3 regions of the Siminovitchia fortis genome follow, and region 3 is predicted to be linked to each of the others. Evidence: riboswitches for the same ligand, from Rfam matches in the RefSeq annotation. Region 3 holds a riboswitch; each other region holds the start of a gene.
The links. Region 3 has a riboswitch for cyclic di-GMP ahead of FS666_RS00230 (anti-repressor SinI family protein). Riboswitches for the same ligand answer to the same signal wherever they lie in the genome.
Positions count from the first base shown of each region.

Region 1: it holds a riboswitch for cyclic di-GMP, as region 3 does, so the genes downstream of both, FS666_RS09820 (VanW family protein) here and FS666_RS00230 (anti-repressor SinI family protein) in region 3, are expected to answer to the same signal.
Region 2: it holds a riboswitch for cyclic di-GMP, as region 3 does, so the genes downstream of both, FS666_RS02625 (EAL domain-containing protein) here and FS666_RS00230 (anti-repressor SinI family protein) in region 3, are expected to answer to the same signal.

Region 1 covers NZ_VEKZ01000024.1:31,815-38,080, reverse strand. Annotated here, with positions in the region: gene FS666_RS09825 (GspE/PulE family protein) at 1-1,175, opposite strand, end outside; gene FS666_RS09820 (VanW family protein) at 1,180-2,604, opposite strand; cyclic di-GMP riboswitch class II at 2,697-2,781, opposite strand; gene FS666_RS09815 (hypothetical protein) at 2,974-3,828, opposite strand; gene FS666_RS09810 (sigma-54 interaction domain-containing protein) at 4,049-5,443, shown strand; gene speB (agmatinase) at 5,772-6,266, shown strand, end outside.
Region 2 covers NZ_VEKZ01000004.1:56,785-63,050, forward strand. Annotated here, with positions in the region: gene FS666_RS02610 (hypothetical protein) at 1-492, opposite strand, end outside; gene FS666_RS02615 (EamA family transporter) at 699-1,607, shown strand; gene nfsA (oxygen-insensitive NADPH nitroreductase) at 1,671-2,402, shown strand; cyclic di-GMP riboswitch class I at 2,557-2,640, shown strand; gene FS666_RS02625 (EAL domain-containing protein) at 2,714-3,478, shown strand; gene FS666_RS02630 (hypothetical protein) at 3,482-3,820, shown strand; gene FS666_RS02635 (globin-coupled sensor protein) at 4,048-5,355, shown strand; gene FS666_RS02640 (methyl-accepting chemotaxis protein) at 5,527-6,266, shown strand, end outside.
Region 3 covers NZ_VEKZ01000001.1:36,382-42,647, forward strand. Annotated here, with positions in the region: gene spoIIM (stage II sporulation protein M) at 1-350, opposite strand, end outside; gene FS666_RS00210 (endonuclease Q family protein) at 450-1,610, opposite strand; gene FS666_RS00215 (NUDIX domain-containing protein) at 1,603-2,160, opposite strand; gene mciZ (Z-ring formation inhibitor MciZ) at 2,231-2,365, shown strand; gene FS666_RS00225 (aldo/keto reductase) at 2,589-3,509, shown strand; cyclic di-GMP riboswitch class I at 3,745-3,831, shown strand; gene FS666_RS00230 (anti-repressor SinI family protein) at 3,861-3,986, shown strand; gene FS666_RS00235 (helix-turn-helix domain-containing protein) at 4,079-4,399, shown strand; gene sipW (signal peptidase I SipW) at 4,524-5,087, opposite strand; gene FS666_RS00245 (hypothetical protein) at 5,084-5,815, opposite strand; gene FS666_RS00250 (CalY family protein) at 5,966-6,266, opposite strand, start outside.

The DNA.
Region 1 (6,266 bases), on a different contig from region 3:
ATTTGTGCGGTTTCCAGATCGCGGATTTCTCCGATCATGATGATGTCCGGGTCCTGCCGTAAAATCGAGCGGAGCCCGCTGGCGAAAGTCATTCCGATATCCTCGTTCACCTGTACCTGATTGACACCATCCAACTGATATTCAACCGGGTCTTCGATCGTAATGATGTTCACTTCTTCGCTGTTCAGGCGGTTCAAAGCCGCATATAACGTCGATGATTTCCCCGAGCCGGTCGGTCCGGTGATCAGGACAATTCCGTTCGGTTTTTCAATCATGTCAATGAATTTATGTAAATTGTCTTCTGCGAACCCAAGGTTTTCCAAATCGCCCAATGCATTGCTCAAATCCAAGATCCGCATGACAATTTTTTCTCCGTAAACGGATGGAAGAGTGGAGAGCCTGATATCAACCGGCTTGAAATTTACATTCATTTTGATCCGGCCGTCCTGCGGCACACGGCTTTCTGTTATATTCAGATTTCCCATGATCTTGATCCTGGCAATGATGACGTTTTGCATATGCTTCGGCAAAGAACGTTCAGTCCTTAAAATCCCGTCAATGCGGTATCTGACCTTCAGCTCAGTTTCCATCGGGTCAAAGTGGATATCACTTGCCCTTTGTGTGACTGCATGGTTGATGATCTGGTTGACAAGGCGGACGACAGGGGAATCTTCGTCCGTAATGCCGGTTTCATCCAGTGTTTCTTCCACTGTATATCCGCTCAGCGCCTCATCGAGTGATTCCTGCAAATCATAATGCTTGGAAATGGTCCTCTGAAGCTCTTCTTTCGTTGCCAATGCAGGAATGATTTGGTAACCGGTCGCCATGCGCAGCTCTTCGATGGCAAAGTAATCCATCGGGTCGGCCATTGCGACAAACAGCTTGTGATTTTCTTTTCGGATCGGCATGACCTGATGGCGTTTGGCCAGATCCCTTGGAATGAGCTGGATTACTTCGGGATCCATCGGATATTGGTAAAGGTTGATCCTCGGTATTCCGAGCTGCCGCTCAAGCGTTTCAGCCAGCTGCTGCTCGGTGATATGCCCTTCCTGTAAGAGAGCGTCCCCGAGCTTTTCCTCCGGTGATTTGCGGCGCAGCGTCGTTTCCAGCTGCTGTTCTGTTATCAATCCTGACTCTACAAGTAAATCCCCCAGCCGTTTTCTCGACACAGCCATCACCTCATTGTTTATCTTCTGATGTATCCGTTGTTTTGCCGTCCGCCTGTCCGCTATCTGTCATTTTGCCGCCTTTGACCAGGTCGCTGTTCAGGAAGACTTTCTCACATAATTTTTGTTCTGATTCGTCTTCCAAGTGCCGGCAAGTTTTATTCAAGAGATCTACCATATTCTGTAACTCTTCCAAATTTGTTTGAGTTCCGCTCTGGGTGCCCGCATTCTGCTCCGCGTCTTCACCGCCGTTATTGATTTCGTCTGAACTTTCTTCATTTTCTTCCAATAACTCTTCTATCACTTCAGGCGGCTCCTGTGAAGACACTAGAAAAATAGTCGGGGTGGGAGGGTAGAAGTCCCGGCTGATCAGTGTTTTTTCCTGAACAGTCCCATTTACCGAACTTATACGGTAAACTTCAACTTGCATTCCTTTTTGACCGGACTCCATAGGGACGCGCTGTCCAGGTGCAAGCTTATAGCTGAAGCGGTACAATGTCCGTGGCTTCACTTCGCTTTTGTTCTCCACCTGGTACCCGTAGCTTGTATCTTTCATTACAGAGCTTACAGATATATGAAGCTTGTTTTCTTTTACTTCTGCTGAGAATGTATAAGAATGAAAGTTTGGATTATATATAATGAAATCTTTTTTTGCCGTGAGATCTGCAGCAGCTTCGATGCCGGCTTCAGAGTATGAAGGAATGCTCCTTTGTGAATGCCGCTCAATAATATCCATATTTGTTTTTAAAATTGCAGCATACAAGGCTGTAGCGAAAAAGCTGGCGCCTTCCTGCGAAACTGTCGGGCGAACTTCTTCCAGTACGGAAGAGATGAATGAAAATTGTGAATCCGGTTCAACGATCTGTCCGTCAATCTTATCTGCCATCTGCTCGATTTCCACATGGGAGATATCCGGAATCTGGAAGGTTGTTTCGGCCACTTTTCCCTTTGGCAGCTCCGATTCTTCCTTATAAATGATGGTTACGGGCTGGTCGCCAAGATTGGCAGCTGCCTCTTTTGCTTTTTGCAATGTTGCATCGGCATCAGTATAGTCCGGCCATTCAATTTGATGATTTTCGCTTATTTGAACATGGAGAGGAATCTGGATAGGCTTGGACTTCAGGAAAAAAAGGTACCATGGGCGCTTTGCCTGTTGTTCCAATTCATCGAACGTTCTATCAATATCGAAAAGAAAAGTGTCCCTCGGGATCGAAATGGCTTCATCGGTGCCTTCTGCCTGGATCGGTGCCTCTGTCAGCCAGGCGTCCACTTCCAACTGCACTTTCTCATAAGCTTTTTCATATGAAAGGCCGCCTACAGCGATACCGGCGATTGTTCCTTCCTTGGGCAGGGTGCCTGCCGCTTTTGCCATTTCAGGCGGCAGCAGCCATGCCAACAATGACAGGATCAACATGTATTTGCATATATTTTTCGACATATGGCGGACCGCCCTTCTGCAATTACCATTATTTACCTCATTATAAGTTAAAATTGTAGAAAATTGTAATAAAAAAAAGCCTCTCCAAATAGATTCGGAAAGGCCGGTTGCACCACTTGCTCCATACGGCCCAGGTGCCCATATATGAGGCCGTACTTCATTGCTTCCTTCATAGGAATTTCGTCTTATTCACTTAAGTTTAGATTACTGACTTTTGTCATAGCTGTCAACATTTTCCTTGAAAATTTTCAAGAAAATAACAGGCGATTACATGAATTTGTCAAAATCGCCCGAATACCTCTTTCCTATGCCTGGGAACATATAAAATTGCCGGCGAATGTTCAGCTGCCGGCAATTTAAACGTCAATTTTATCCTCCTTGCTGCCTTCGCTTGCTTTCCTCCAGCAATTCATCCATCGCGGATAAAGTATCTATATCAGGAAGGATATCGTTTAGCACAGTTTCATGCACCGGCTTATCCTCCTCGGTTGATTCTTGCATAACAAAGCTTAGCAGCATATACCAGTGTCTCAGCCTATTGATATGTTCCCGATAGGCCGGGGAGCCTTTTTTCAGCGGAGGCTGACTGCCTTCGCTTATAAATGTAAAAAAGTTGATTGTATGCAGAGGGCGGGCCGGACTGTTTACAATGATCGTCAAGTCCAATGAGTCCACATTCTTTTTCTTTTTTTCAGCCGGCTGCGCACCGCCGATGAATGTGCCGTCTGCCTTGGAAATAAAGCCCTCCAATAGGGAACGGGCTGTTTGGGATTGGCTTGATTTGGTTCCTAAGGATACCCCGTCTTCTGACATTTCCACCGCCAAAATATCAGAGTAATCGTATTCAAATGCTTCATATGCCATTCCCGCCAGGGCTGCTGAAGTATCCGGATTTTCAGGCGCCCATATACAAATCCGTTTTGCCTGTTCGTCCACGGCGATTTTCGTCAATTGGTTGGATGAGATGAATGTCTGCCCCGCTTTGAAGTTGCCGGTTTTCGGTTTCAGATTTTCCAGTTGTTTCGAAAGTTCTTCTCTATTTCTTTTGATGCCTTTAGAATATTTGAGAAAAGATATGAGATTGAGGAAGAGGGTAGGGATTATGCAAAGCCATCCTATCCATGCATAGCCTTTTATGAAAAAAATGATGGAAGCGAAGACCGCCAAAATCGACGTCATACATCCGAAACCCATTTTGTCATTTTGCAAATCAGAAGCAGCCATATGTAAACCTCCTTTGTAAAAATTACGGTTTACTGGATAAAAGGTTTCTGAACAATAAAAAATAGTCCGTTTTTCCTGTTGAACCCAAAGAAAAAGGCTGCCGACACCTTAGTAAGAAAGTCGGATATGCCCCTACATTTTCACTATTCAAATCTCTCGTGATAAAATGACTGCAGGGATAGGGGGACAGGCCCCCTGGTGCAGGGAGTGATAATAAAAGATGGAAGAAGACATTCGTGAGCTGGAATTAAGGGCAATTCTTGAAGCATCTAACGATAATATTGTGATCACGGATGGGCAGGGGAAAGTGTTGAGGAGCAGTCCCAACTGTCAATTCATTTACGGAATGAAAAATGAAGAGTTAATTGGTAAGACGGTGGACGAACTGGAAAAGATGGAGGTTTTTTCACCTTCAGTCACCAAAAGGGTGCTTCAGGAGAAAAAAGAAGTCCAAGTCATGCAGCATACGCTGACGGGCCGCTCCGTCATGGCAACCGCCCTGCCCGTGTTTGACGAAAGCGGCGAAATGATAAGGGTCATCAGCTTTTCCCATGATCTGACCGAGCTCAGGCAGATCAAAGAAGATTACGAAGAACTGCGGGCAAAGATGGAATATTATCAGTCGGAAATCCAGGAGTTACGGGATAAGGAACAGCATACAGATGGCATTGTGCTAAAAAGCAAGGAGATGAATAATGTCTGGCAGCTTATTCAAAGGGTGGCTCCGTCTGATGCGACCGTTATGTTTCTGGGGGAATCCGGAGTCGGGAAAAATGTTTTTGCAAGGGCTATTCATGAAAAAAGCAATCGGAGCAAGGAAGCTTTTATTGAAGTAAACTGCGGCGCTATTCCGGAATCGCTTTTTGAATCCGAAATGTTCGGATATGAGAAAGGTGCTTTTACAGGGGCGAACAGGGAAGGGAAACCAGGCCTCATAGAGCTGGCCAATAAAGGGACGTTGTTTCTGGACGAAGTGGGAGAGCTGCCGTTAAACCTTCAGGCCAAGCTGCTGAAAGTGATTCAGGAGAAAAAAATGACAAGGGTTGGCGGGACGCAGCCCAAACAGATCGATTTTCGAATCATCGCTTCTACGAACAGGGATCTGGCAGAGATGGTGAAGGAAGGGACATTCCGCGAAGATCTTTTTTACCGGCTGAATGTTGTGCCGATTACCGTTCCTCCTTTAAGGGAGCGGAAGGATGACCTGCTGCAGTTATGCGAGTATTTTCTTGGGATGTTCAATGAAAAATACGGAACGGATAAAGTGCTTCATGCGACGACGATCCATGAAATGCTCGACTATAGCTGGCCGGGAAACGTCAGGGAACTGGAAAATTTAATGGAGCGCCTCGTGATTACGACAGAAAATCGGATCATTTATCCAAGCGCCCTTCCGTTTCATACGAAGGAGGCCCGTTCAGTTGCTGATGAACAGGAAGCAGAAGAGATCCCCGAGCAGGCGGAAAATCTCCAGGAAGCAATCCAAAACGTGGAAATCCGTTGGCTGAAAAGGGCATACAGACAATATAAAACTACGTATGAAATGGCTGACTATCTCGGGATCAGCCAGTCGAGCGTTGTCAGGAAGCTTCAAAAATACGGAATTAATTCATAACCGAATCACAATCCGCATTTGCATCAATAATCCGTTTGTTGATGCAAATGCGGATTTTTTTCTCGCTGTTTAAGAAAGTTTCTATACGGAATGATGATGTGATATGTCCAGCTTCAGGCGCCATCGGCGCAAGGATTAAGCCAATCGCTGATGAAGGCAAACTACGCCTTCGGAAGCGTAGTCTAGCTTTACGCCTAAGGCTGCGCGCCTTGCGCTTTTCTTAGAAAATCCAAAAGGAACAAAAGGAATAGGATTTTATAGTTGGCACGTTTTTTGCTTCGTATAAAAACAGAAACATCTGCAGAATGGATTTTAGGAGGAATATTATATGTATAAACCGAAAGACTCATCACAATCTCCCCGTTTCGTAGGAAACAGGACTTTTATGAGATTAGAGCAGGTCAGAACGACTGACGATATAGATTTCGCTGTACTTGGCGTTCCTTTTGACACGGCAGCATCCAACCGGACAGGACAGCGGTTCGGCCCCCAGCATATTCGTGATTTTTCCGTCCTTCTCCGTCCCTACAATCCGGATATGGATATTGATATATTCGAATATTGCTCAGGGGTCGACTACGGGGATATCAACGTCATTCCGGGAAATGCGCTCCGCACTTATGAAAGCATGGTCGAAGGACTGACGCCGCTGCTTGAGAAAAATGTCATCCCTGTCATTATGGGGGGAGACCATTCGATCACATTGGGCAACCTTCGTGCTTTCCATAAAAGATACGGCAAAATCGCGCTCGTCCATTTTGATTCCCATGGCGACACTTGGGAGCATTACTACGGCGAAAAATATATGCACGGAACCCCGTTC
Region 2 (6,266 bases), on a different contig from region 3:
ATCTTTTTCGGAATTTACCAATACTATAGAGAACTCCTCATTATTCGTCTTGTTGGCGGCTTCTATCGCCTCATTAATCGAAACAGCAAAGGCAACTTTTTCCCCCAAGGGCGCTGCAATAAAGAAAATGATAAAGAAATACAATGCAAAACACCCGGTTATAATCTTCACCACTTTGCTATTATGGGTTGGGCTTTGGCTGCCTAACTTTTTTGTAATGATTAAATTTAAAACCAGCATAAATCCGCAAATGAGCAAGATGATCCCCATACTAACCCAGGTTTCTATTCTTGTTTGAAGCAGCGGAAACTCATATGAACGGAGTAAATAGATATGTACTATCATGCCGGCAATAATAAGCAAGAGCTGAAGGGAAACCAGCAATTTCCACGGGACATTTTCTTTTTTGATTGATTTGACATAGGCAGTTGACCAAATCAGGATCAGCCCCGGAATAGAAAAAATGATGATAGCTGCCATAACAAAAATCAAGTCAGTTCACCTCATTTCGGGTTATCAAGAAAAAAGTATGCTTTTCAAAAAGGAATAACTAATATTTTACCAAATTCATTGAACATCTACACACGATCACGCAGAAACTCTTTTGCTATTTATAAAGGATTGATTATATTTTTATTTTGGGGTAAGGTAGTAAATGTTTTGATAAATTTGCGAAAACAGGTGAGATCAAAGACATTATGTGGTTTATTTTTTCTATACTAACAGCTGTGTCCTGGGGAGCAGCAAATCTTTTTTACAAAAAAGGTTCCGACAGCAATGACAGGTTCAGCCATCTTAAAATTGTAACAATGGTTGGATTTGTAATGGGAATTCATGCCATTCTGTATATGCTGATTAAAGGAGTCAGCTTTGACCCTTTTGATATGATCAGATACTTTCCGGTTTCGGCCATGTATATTTTGTCGATGACCATTGGCTATATCGGACTAAGGTATATAGAATTGTCAATTGCCGCCCCGGTTCAAAACTCTTCGGGTGCTGTCAGTGCAGTTTTATTATTTTTATTTTTTCCGCGGGAAATGAGTTTCATAGAAATTTCGGGAATTGTCGCCGTTACAGCCGGTGTAATAGGACTTGCCGTTTTTGATAAGCAGGCTGAAACGGCTGCTTTACAAGCGAGCAATGAAGTGATTGAACGAAAATATCAAATTGGTGTACTGGCGATTACATTCCCGATCCTATACAGCTTGATTGATGGACTAGGGACATTTGCGGATGGGATCTATTTGGATGAATTAAAGCTTATCAGTGAAGATTCAGCTTTGTTGGCGTATGAATTCACCTTCCTTATTGCAGCAGTCATTTCATATTTTTACGTTAAAATAATCAAGAAGGAATCATTCGTCATTTTCAAAGAACATGATAAAGGATTGGCTGCCATACTGGAAACGATTGGTCAATTCTTTTATGTATTCGCAATGGCTGGCAATGCAATCATTGCGGCACCGCTTATTGCTGCACATGGAATTTTTTCAGTGCTTTTATCCCGTTTGTTCTTAAAAGAAGTCCTGACATGGCGCCAATATATCATGATAGCAATCGTCATGCTGGGAATCATATTATTGGGGACGGCGGAAGGCGGATGATTGTTGAATGCCTTTGTTTATTTGATATGATGATAAAAATGAATGATGTGAAAGGAAGATATTATGCTGGATTTGTTAACATCGCACGCTTCAGTCCGGAAGTATAAGGATGAGCCAATTTCAGATGAAACGTTTCACAAGATGCTCCATGCTGCCCAGCATGCGGCCAGCTCCAACTTTGCTCAGGCGTATTCCGTTATACAGGTGAAGGATCCGGTTAAAAGAGACAAGCTGGCAGAGCTGTCAAAGAACCGGAAACAATATGATTCGGCCGCATTGGCACTTGTTTTTTGTGCTGATTTAAGAAGGCTTGGACATGCGGCTGCCATTCATGGAAAAAAGATTTTGGGCGGCACAGCGGAAAACTTTCTGGTTGCAGTAATTGATACTGCATTGTTTGCCCAAAACTTTGTTGTGGCTGCTGAATCGAAGGGATATGGCATCTGTTATATCGGGGGTGTCCGGAATAACCCGGAGCCAATCAGTGAGCTGTTGGAACTGCCTGATCTTGTCATCCCTTTGTTCGGCATGACAGTAGGGGTTCCTGCTGAAAAAAATGAAGTGAAGCCGCGCTTGCCGATTGAAGCGATTTTGCATAAAGATACATATGACGAAAACAAATACGATAAAATTCTTAAAGAGTATAATTCGGTCATGGAAGAGTATTACCGCAACCGTTCCGCCAACAGTAAAAGCAATGGGTGGACGGACGTCATGGCAGCTTTCCTGTCTGAGCCGCGCAGGACCTTTATGCTAAATTTCCTGCAATCAAAAGGATTTCTGAAAAATGAATAGTTCGAAAGCCCCGGTCTATTTTGGGCCGGGATTTTTTTGGCTGCAAAATTGTATTCTGTGTAAATTTATAGGCGCAAATTCATATAATTTTGTCAAAAGGGTAGGAATTTTGTCGTATTTTGTTATAATAACATTTGTAATCATTGCATTGTTTTCCAGATAAAGGCAAACTTATTGAAAAATAAGGACGCAAAGCTACGGGCCTAAGGCTATTTGCTATGGTGGCCGAGTTACCAAAGGAAATTGGACACTAAAGGTGGGCCCTTTTTTCCTGGGCCCGCCTTTTCGTATTGGGAAAGGGGGTATGAAGTTTGTCTTTTAAACGTTTTATCCAAACCGAACAGTTCTATCATTTTTTTCAACCGATTTACGATTTGGAAAACAGTAGAAAGGTTGGGTATGAGGCGCTGTTAAGAGCTAAGACATATCCAAATCCCGAATTAACTTTCCAAATGGCCAAAAAAGAAAATCAGTTATATGAATTGGATTCACGTTCCATCCAAAAAGCTGTTTTCAGCTTCAATGAGGTACGTCCATCGGGAGAATACGAATGCTTGTTTTTAAATGCCTTCCCGTCGACTATTTTAAATCCAAGCTTCCCTGCTTTTCTCAACAGAATGATGGCCGGTACCAATTTGAAAAAACAACGAATAGTCCTGGAGATATCTGAATCCGAGGTTATCGAAGATCTGCTTGACTTTAAACAGCGGATATCTGAACTTAGGCAGGATGGATTTTTAATAGCGATAGATGATATCGGGACAGGTTATTCAAACGTTGAATCCATCATTGAATTGGAGCCCGATTATCTGAAACTTGATCGATACTTCGCCCAAGATTTACATATGTCCCAAGGAAAGCAGGAGTTCATCTCAGTTTTTAAAAATTATTGTGAAAAAACAAAGAGCGGGCTAATTTTAGAGGGGGTGGAAACGGAGGAGGAACTCCAAGCGGCAAAAGCATTGGGGATTTCGATTGCCCAAGGCTACTTTCTCGGAAAGCCTGCTTTGTTATGCAACTCTGAATTCAACTCTCCTATTTTAGTAGATCAACGGAACAACAGTAATAAGGAGTAACAGATGTCAGCAATTAAAGAATATGACAGATATGATATACTGTCATCGCAATTCCCATTTAAGAAGATTCCAGTTGACTGTTCAGAATATGATTCGCTAAAGAGGATATTTCATTTTCTGCTTGAACATACCGACATTTATTATCTCGTTTTTTTAAAAGAAGAAATGTTGGTTCAGTATCTTAAGTATCATCAATCAATGCATTTTAGACTGATCTCTTTTGCCCAGGCAGTAAGTGACATTAAAATTTTTACACTTTATCTGCGAAATAATAAAAGAATCAATAAAGAGTTAAAGCTTGATGTATCATTGCAAAACTACAATTTCTGGATAAACCTGTAAGAGTTCTCTTCCTCCGGAATAGTGCCGGTCCAAATGCGTTGGGATTTCTATCTATGGCTTTTTTACTATTTAGAAAAAAGACGTATTCATCATTCTCTGTAAAGATCATCAAAAATCAGCCGATACATAAAGTTGTAGATAAAGAATCGTACATGACCCCGGGATATTAGGCCTATTAAATGAAAAAATATTTTTGAAAACGCAACCGGCTAAGAGGAGGACGAAACATGAGTTTGTTTGGACTGGGCAAGTCAAATAAGAAGAAGGAAGAGAAAAATAACCATAACGAAATCGTAAATACGAAAGTGGGCACTAAAATAGAAGATGCTTCTATATTGGATAAAATCAATATGATTCAACTTACTGAAAAAGATTTGAAGCTCCTCAAAAGCATCCAGCCTTTGGTAGAAGCAAATATCGACAGGCTTGTTGAAGATTTCTATGCAATTGTCATGAAGGTTGATAAATTAAAAGCGATTATTGACAATCATTCCACTGTCGACCGGCTTAGAAAAACATTAAGGGCCCATATTACTGAGATGTTCGATGGGAATATAGATCAAAGTTTTATAAATAAGCGTTTGAAAATTGCGAAGGTCCACTATGTAATCGGGTTGGAACCTTCATGGTATATGGGATCATTTCAAAGCATTCACGATACGATCACTCATTTAACCTTCAAAAATATAAAAGACAGAAGAAAGCTTCAAGCTGTCCTTTCCGCCGTCAATAAAATATTAAGCCTGGAGCAGCAGCTCGTCCTTGAAGCGTACGAGCGGGAAAATATGAAAAAACTAAATGCGCAGTTTGAAGAGGGGAAAGCCTATCTCAAAAACAAAATGACTTCTGTCAGTGAAGGACTGGTTGCCCTGGCCGAACAGACCCAGGCATCTGTTGTTACGTTGAGCACTAACATCCGGGAAGTGAACCAAACGACAACCGAGAGCAGTGAGCAGGCAATCTTGGCTAAAAATTACGCAGATGACGGCCAAAACAAGCTGAGGGAATTGTTGGATAAAATCAGCGTGATGGATAAATATTCAAGGGACATGATCGAAAGCATCCACCGGCTGGGTGAATCTTCCGATAAAATTTCCAGCGTCATTCACATTATTCAGGATATCGCCGAACAGACTAATATATTGGCGCTGAATTCCGCTATTGAAGCGGCAAGGGCCGGAGAACACGGAAGGGGTTTTGCTGTACTTTCCCAGGAAGTGCAAAGCCTTGCTGAACAAACGAAAAATTCCATTTCGCAAATTCATGAACTGATTTCCAATTCCAATCTATATAAAGAACAGGTGATAAAGTCGCTGAAGCATGTGGAAGAAGCGTTGATGTCCGGCATCGCCACTTCTGAGCATACGCATGAGGCTTTTCAAAATATTACCCGGTCCATCCAGCAAAACAGCATGACAAATATGAAAGTGCAGGAACAAATGGACCAGCTCGTTGCGGTTATGAATGAAATTGAAAATGCTTCAGCTATTGTGACGTCATCGGCTGAACAATTGAACGAAGCGGCAATGGCCTAGATTATAGAGGTACGGAATTAATCGGATTGAATCAGAATTCACAATCAAATTATTTTTACCCCTCCTGGGGGTTTTTTTATGGATCGGCTTAAAAGGAATCGAGAAGACATCATAAAATGACAGCCTCCCAAGTGAGGAAATGGAAGAATTTTAAGTAAAGGGTGTTGTAGAATGCGCTGGTTTGTCAATAGAAAAACTTCATTTAAACTTTTATCGTCATTTATTGTCATTGCCATGATCCTTGCAGCGGTAAGTATCTATGCAATGAACAGTATGAAAAAAATCAATATAATCGCTGCGGAGATGTATACTGCTGCATTAAAGCCTATGGAAAATATGGCTAATGCCCAAAATGAACTCCTGCAGTTAAGGATTGGCTGGCGTGACGTCGCATTGGCTGACTCTGATGCTGCAATTGATACAAAGGTAGAAGAAATAAAGAAAATCAGGGAAGATGTTGCAAAAAATATTAAGATTTATACAGATTCCTATGAAACTGAAAGTATCGAGGCACAGCAGGAGGCACAGGAATTTTATAACAGATTCATGTCGGATTTTGAATCATATAACAAAGTTTATGACCAAGCGGTCCAACAAGTTAAAAAAGACCGCAGCAGCTTTCAAAAACTTGATGCTGAGTTGAATGGATATCATGATCGCTTAACTACATATCTTAAAGAGATCTGGGACGTAGATATGTCCATTTCGGAAGATGAGTATCACAACTCTGAAAATAAGTACACCACCACTATGAAAATCATGATTGCCATCGTCATTCTGACACTGGGGATTTGTATCGCCCTCGGTCTTTTCCTCACCAAGATCATTGCCCGCCCTCTCAATGAGATGGCAGAACTGATGGAGAAAGTGGCTGAAGGTGATTTGACTGAAAAGGCTCATATTCAAACGAA
Region 3 (6,266 bases):
AATCCGACAGAGAACCCGACAACGACCCCTTTTAAAAATAGCAGAATCAAAATCAAAGGAAACCCGATGATTGAAATCCCAAGCACCCACATCAATCCGGTGAATTTCACATTATGGAAGAAGCTGAGTTTTAAAAGATCTTCAGCCTGCCCGGTTTTTCCATCCGCCACTTGTCCAAAAAAATGATTCAAGTAATGAAAAAGATCTTCCTTCTGTGCAATTGATAGACTATTGACAATGACTGCTCCGAAAATGATGCCCATGACAAACAGTACCATGATGAATGAATAGATGGGAGAATAGGTTTGAATGTGCCGTGTAATATAATTGGTATAAAGTTTTTTCCGCATATGCTGCTTCCTCCTGTCCTGCGATTGATACATCTTATGAGGAAAAAACAATGCATATGACTCGTTTCTCTCTATCATTTCATCCGTCAGCCTAATCTATCATTTCGCAACTTTACCGTAGCGCCCTCCTCCACCTTCTTCCAGCTGCAATTCTCCTGATCTGGCTTTCACAATCAAATCCGCCAGCCCGCCTTTCACCACCTTTTTCAATTCGCCTTCGGACACTCGATGCAGTATATTCATTTCCGATCCAAAATGGCTGTAAAGCTTTTCCTTTGTTTTGGCTCCCAGCCCGGGTAAAAAGTCAAGCGGCACTTGATGGATATAAGGCGGCCTTTCAGGGGGAGTGGTACGTTCGTCAGCCAACTCTGCAATCCTCTCCGAAACCCCTTTTGTAAACTTTTTCGAACCACAATTTGCACATGTGTCTCCCTGCTTCAATGTGAAACACTTGGCACATGCCGTCCGGTAGTATTTACCGAGAAATGGATTAAGGCCGTAATTTTCGTCAATTGAATTCCCATCCATACCATGCAATGCTTTTTTGACTGCGCTGAAAGTTGGTGCTTCAAGAGTCATTTTTTGATATTCCCTGGCCATCTTGGGCAATGAATGCGCATCGGAGTTAGAAACAAAAGTAAATCCGTGCAGCTCCCCGATCCGGTCAGCCATCATCGTATTGGAGCTTAGACCAAGTTCCACGCCGTCTATTAACTCCGGATCCAGAACCTCTTTCAACGATTGCTTTACTCCCTTTCCGTACAGGCTTTTGAACGGAGTGAAAACATGGGCGGGGATGAACAGGCCCTCCAATGACTTTACTTTCTCTTGAATATTGACAGCTTTTTCATATACCCGCTGTGTACTGAGCTGCAGGTTCGTAACACGCGGTGACAGCCAGCGGGAAAATTCCTTCAGCTGTTTGAAGCCTGGGAAATAGGCCAGCAGATGAATCGGACCATTGCAGTTCTCATCAAGGACTTCCATTTCAGTGCCGGGAATCAATGTCACTTCATTCTCAAACCGGAAACCTCCTTCTTCCATTTCAATTAAACGGCCCTTTTCACGGAGCTGTTCCATTTCTGCAATCACTTCCGGAGAATGGCAATCGATGACTCCAACAATGTCCAGCCCTTTGGGAAACTTGGCTGTTTGCAGGATATTGGTCAGTGTCAGGGTTTTAGCTGCGGTGATTTTTACGGGCTTTCCCGTAAAAGTCCTGCCTATATGAATATGCAGGTCTACAAAATACTCATTCATACCATATCTTCTCCATCAACTGTAAATATTGAACGGCAAACAAGGTTTTGGCATCATAGATCCGTTCATTTCTCATACACTCAAGCGCTTCTTCAAGCGTAAGTTCAAACAGTTCAACAAATTCATCTTCATCGCCATCCGCCGGATTTTCCACCTTTTCCAGCCCGGTCGCCAAATAGAGGTGAATGATTTCATCGGCAAAACCGGGAGACGTATAAAAAGAGGAGATATATTCCATTTTACCGGCACGATAACCGGTTTCCTCCTCGAGCTCCCTTTCCGCTGTAGCCGCCGGTTTTTCCCCCGGCTCCAATTTCCCGGCAGGAATTTCAAGCAATGATCTTTCCAGTGGTTTTCTATATTGTTCCACCATGACGATTTTATTTTCATCCGTCAATGCAATCAGGGCAACAGCGCCGGGATGGCGGACAATTTCACGTTTTGACAGCTTCCCGTTTGGAAGTTCCACTTCATCCACTTGTACGCTGATGATTTTCCCTTCAAAAATTGTTTCCGTGCTTACTGTTTTTTCCTCAAACTTCTTCACCATGTTCAGCTCCTTCGTTCTATTTCATTAGCTGGTAATCATACATTTTACCATACATCAGGGAGGGATCATGATGAGAGTGAATATTGGTGAAGACCGAATTATTTTGTCTGGAAAAGCATGGGAAATCCAAGCTCTGCTTCGAAAATATGCAAAACAGCATAAGCTGGTAAAAGATTGGCTGGAGTCCTGCACAATAATTGAATAATGGAGCCGTCTTTAGATAAAATAGACAATTAAGAAAAGCGCAAGGCGCCCGTCTATCGGCGCAAAGCTAGACGAGCGCTGAAGAAGGCGTAGTTTGCCTTCATCAGCGATTGGCTTATGACCTCGGATGGCGCCTGAAGCTGGACATTACGTTAATCTTGTTTGAAGAGAAAATTCGGTAAAATTTTATACTTTCTTTAGCTTTTGAGAAAGGCGGGATATGAATGGAAAAACGCAGGCTTGGGAAATCAGACTTATTTGTATCAGAAATGGGGCTTGGCTGCATGTCACTTGGAACAGATTCCGCCAAGGCCGAAAAAATCATAAAAACGGCACTGGATGAAGGCGTCAACTATTTTGATACCGCCGATTTATACGATTTCGGCGTAAATGAAGAAATAGTGGGAAAATCCCTCGGGCCGTTACGGGACCAAGTGGTCATTGCCACAAAGGTCGGGAACCGCTGGACAGAAAAGAAAGACGGATGGAGCTGGGATCCTTCTAAAAAATATATAAAAGAAGCGGTGAAAAAGAGTCTCAAGCGGCTTGGCACAGATTATATCGACCTATACCAGCTGCACGGCGGGACCATTGATGACCCGATCGATGACACCATCGAAGCTTTTGAAGAATTGAAGTCCGAAGGCCTGATTCGCCATTACGGAATATCCTCCATCAGGCCAAATGTCATCCGGGAATACGCAGCCCGTTCTTCCATTGTTAGCGTTATGATGCAATACAGCCTTCTGGACCGGCGTCCGGAAGAAATTATGCCGATGCTTTCGGAAAGTGGAATAAGCGTTGTCACAAGAGGATCTGTGGCAAAAGGCTTATTAAGCGATAAGATGCTGGGAATGAAAGAAGATCAATGGGAAGGCACGGAATATCTGGATTACTCTTCAAATGAGATTAAGGAACTGATAGAGAGCATTCAAGCCAAACTTTTACATGCCAGGACCCTGAATGAATTGGCGCTTCAGTTCAATTTGGCAAATCAGGCAGTTGCGGCTGTTGTGGCAGGCGCAAGTACAGTTGAGCAAGTAAAAGACAATGCACGGGCGGTCAATTCTCCTGCCTTATCAAAAGAAGAATTGGCATTTTTACAACTGGCCGCCAAGGAAAGCCGATATACAGCCCATCGTTGAAAATAATTGTTCGTCAAACTTTTAACTTTTTTCTGATACTTCTGCATATATTTTGCCCGGTTATTCCAGTATCATGGTAATATGGAATTAGAATTTCTTTTACCGGAAATATTTAGGATCAGCTCGACAGCTTTTTCGTTAATATGACAAGGATTTGGCTCGTTTCGCCGCTCTTCGACGACGACATTTTTTTCAGGACTATGACTTTAGAAACGCTTATACTAAGATAAACACTTAGCGAAAAAGGCAAATCTGTTCGAAAGTCAGAGACGCAAAGCCACAGGCCTAAGGTCAATTTGACTATGGCGGCTGGGTTACCCGAATACAATTGTGTATTTATGGGAGGTAACAATGAAAAAATCAGTCGTAACGAAACAGGAAAAGCTGGACAAGGAATGGGTAGAGCTTATATTATTTGCGCTAGGTACAGGAATCAGTCCCAGGGAGATCAAGGAATTTTTTAGAGAACGCCAATAATACATAATAAGAAATTCGCCAATCGGGAATTTTGCGCTATTCATAATCTTTTATTATGTGTTATAATGTGTAAAGAGTAGGTGACTGTGTAGATGATAGGTCAACGAATAAAAGATTATCGGCTTCAAAAAAAATTATCATTATCCGAATTGGCTGAAAGAGCGGGTATTGCCAAATCCTATTTGAGTTCGATTGAGCGCAATATCCAGTCCAATCCGTCCATTCAAATACTGGAAAAACTTTCATCTGTGCTCGATGTTCCCGTCCATGTTCTCCTTCACGGGGAAACAGGTGAAATCGAATTGGACCACGATTGGGAAGAGCTGGTTCGCGAAGCAATGTCTTCAGGCATCTCAAAAGATGAATTCCGCGAGTTTTTGGAATTCAATAAATGGAAAATGAAGAACAAATAAACGTTCCGTGGCGATGATTCGTCTGGGCGTTTTTATTTTTGTGAAAAATGGTGAGCGCAGTTCATCGATAATTGCTCATAAATATAAAACGCTGGCCGTCTTGGCAGCGTTTTTTTTTATTCGCCTATGTCGTTTTATTGACCGTTTTTTCTTTGGGCTCCAATTGTCTGATGGCACTCCAGATTGTAAAACCTGAGTAGCCCAAAAGCAGAAGTCCCGGAAGGATAAGAAGCAGTGCACTCCCCTCTTTTGACTGGGCAAAACTGACGAAGTAACCGACATATGGAACAGTGATTCCCGTATATTCTGCGACGACATTTTCGGAAAGTACAGGCTCCATGTCTGCAGCGTTGTTATTATCGCCTTTCGTTGTATACATGACATGCTTTCCGCTTTTATCCACTTCCACTACTCTGTGAGTGACCAGTGTATTCTCATCTTGCATGAAGGTGATGACGTCCCCTTCCTTAAAGCGGGTCATATCTCCTCCGGGCTTAACTGCAATAACCGAACCTGTTTTGATTCCCGGCTCCATCGAGCCTGACAGGACGGATTTCAATTGATAGCCAAGAAATTGAGGCTCTCCGCCTGAGGCTTTTGATGATATGACTAAAAAGACCATAAGGATAAAAATAAGGAACAATACAGCGCTGATCGTATTACTGATAATCTTCCAAACTAATTTCATTCTTCTTCATCCTTTACTGAATTGGAATTTACAGGCGCTTCCTTAACCGCAGGCGGTTCGGGTTCCGGTTGTGATTCCGGCTTAGGTTCCGCAGCAGGAGCAGTTGGCTTCGATTCAGGTGCCGGCTCTGTCTCCTGAGGCTTATTGTCATTGTCAGCAGGGGGTTGCGGCTTTTCTGCCGGTTGCACCGGCTCAATTGGTTGTGACGGCTCTTTATCTTTTTTCTCATCGTTTTCAGGTTTTGGTGGTTGCTTTTCTTCTACGTTGGTATTATCCTCATTTGCTTTCTCTTGGAGCTCTTGTTCGCTCTCTTCTTCCTTATGTTCTTCCGGCTTTTCACATGCCACGGTGACTTTCTTTAGAAATTCACTTGGATGTTTTCCTTCCTGATATACCTTGAATGTATAAATTCCGGGCTCACCGGCCTTATATGTCAGCAATACACTTTCTCCAGGCTTTAATTCTTTCACCTCATGCGGGCCTTCTGATTCATCGATCATTATCCAAGATCCCTTTTCCGTTCTATATTTTCCTTGATTCGTAAACTTCGCTTTCAGTTCAACTGGGTCACAACTCTCAATCTCTTTATCCCCAACTGTTAAGCTGACATCTGTCTGTATCCACGGAACCGGCCACGTCCCTGCCCGGATCTCTCCTGCTATCTCCTTCGAATCTGTGAACTCTGCCAAAGTAGGTGAAACGAAAGTGGCAGCAGCAAACACGGACATATACCAAAACGCTCCGGCCTTTCCAGCACTTCTCAATTTTTTGTTTCTTTTGCCGTGTGTTCTTAAACGTGATTTCCTAATGGAGTCCACCTCCCATGCTCGTGCCTATAAATTATATAGAGAAAGGCGGGAGTGCCCGCCTTTTATTTGTTACCTCTTTTCACCTTTTGTTTGCTCTGCAGTAAATGTCCATTTTAGCTGTAAGGAAGCTCCTTGGAACTCGTTTTGGTCCTGTCCATTATCAACGAACTCAAACTGGACCGCCAATTTATCATTAGTTCCTGCTTTAAGCCCGCTCTTTTCAGCAAAAATACTGTGACTTAAGTTTTTAACAGCGTCTGGACTCATAGTTTTTAATTCATACAAAGTCTTACTTACAATTACATTGCTAGGGAGAAGAACTCCACTTTTGTCTTCGTTTCTGAGGAAGTTAACCTTGATATGCTTGCCA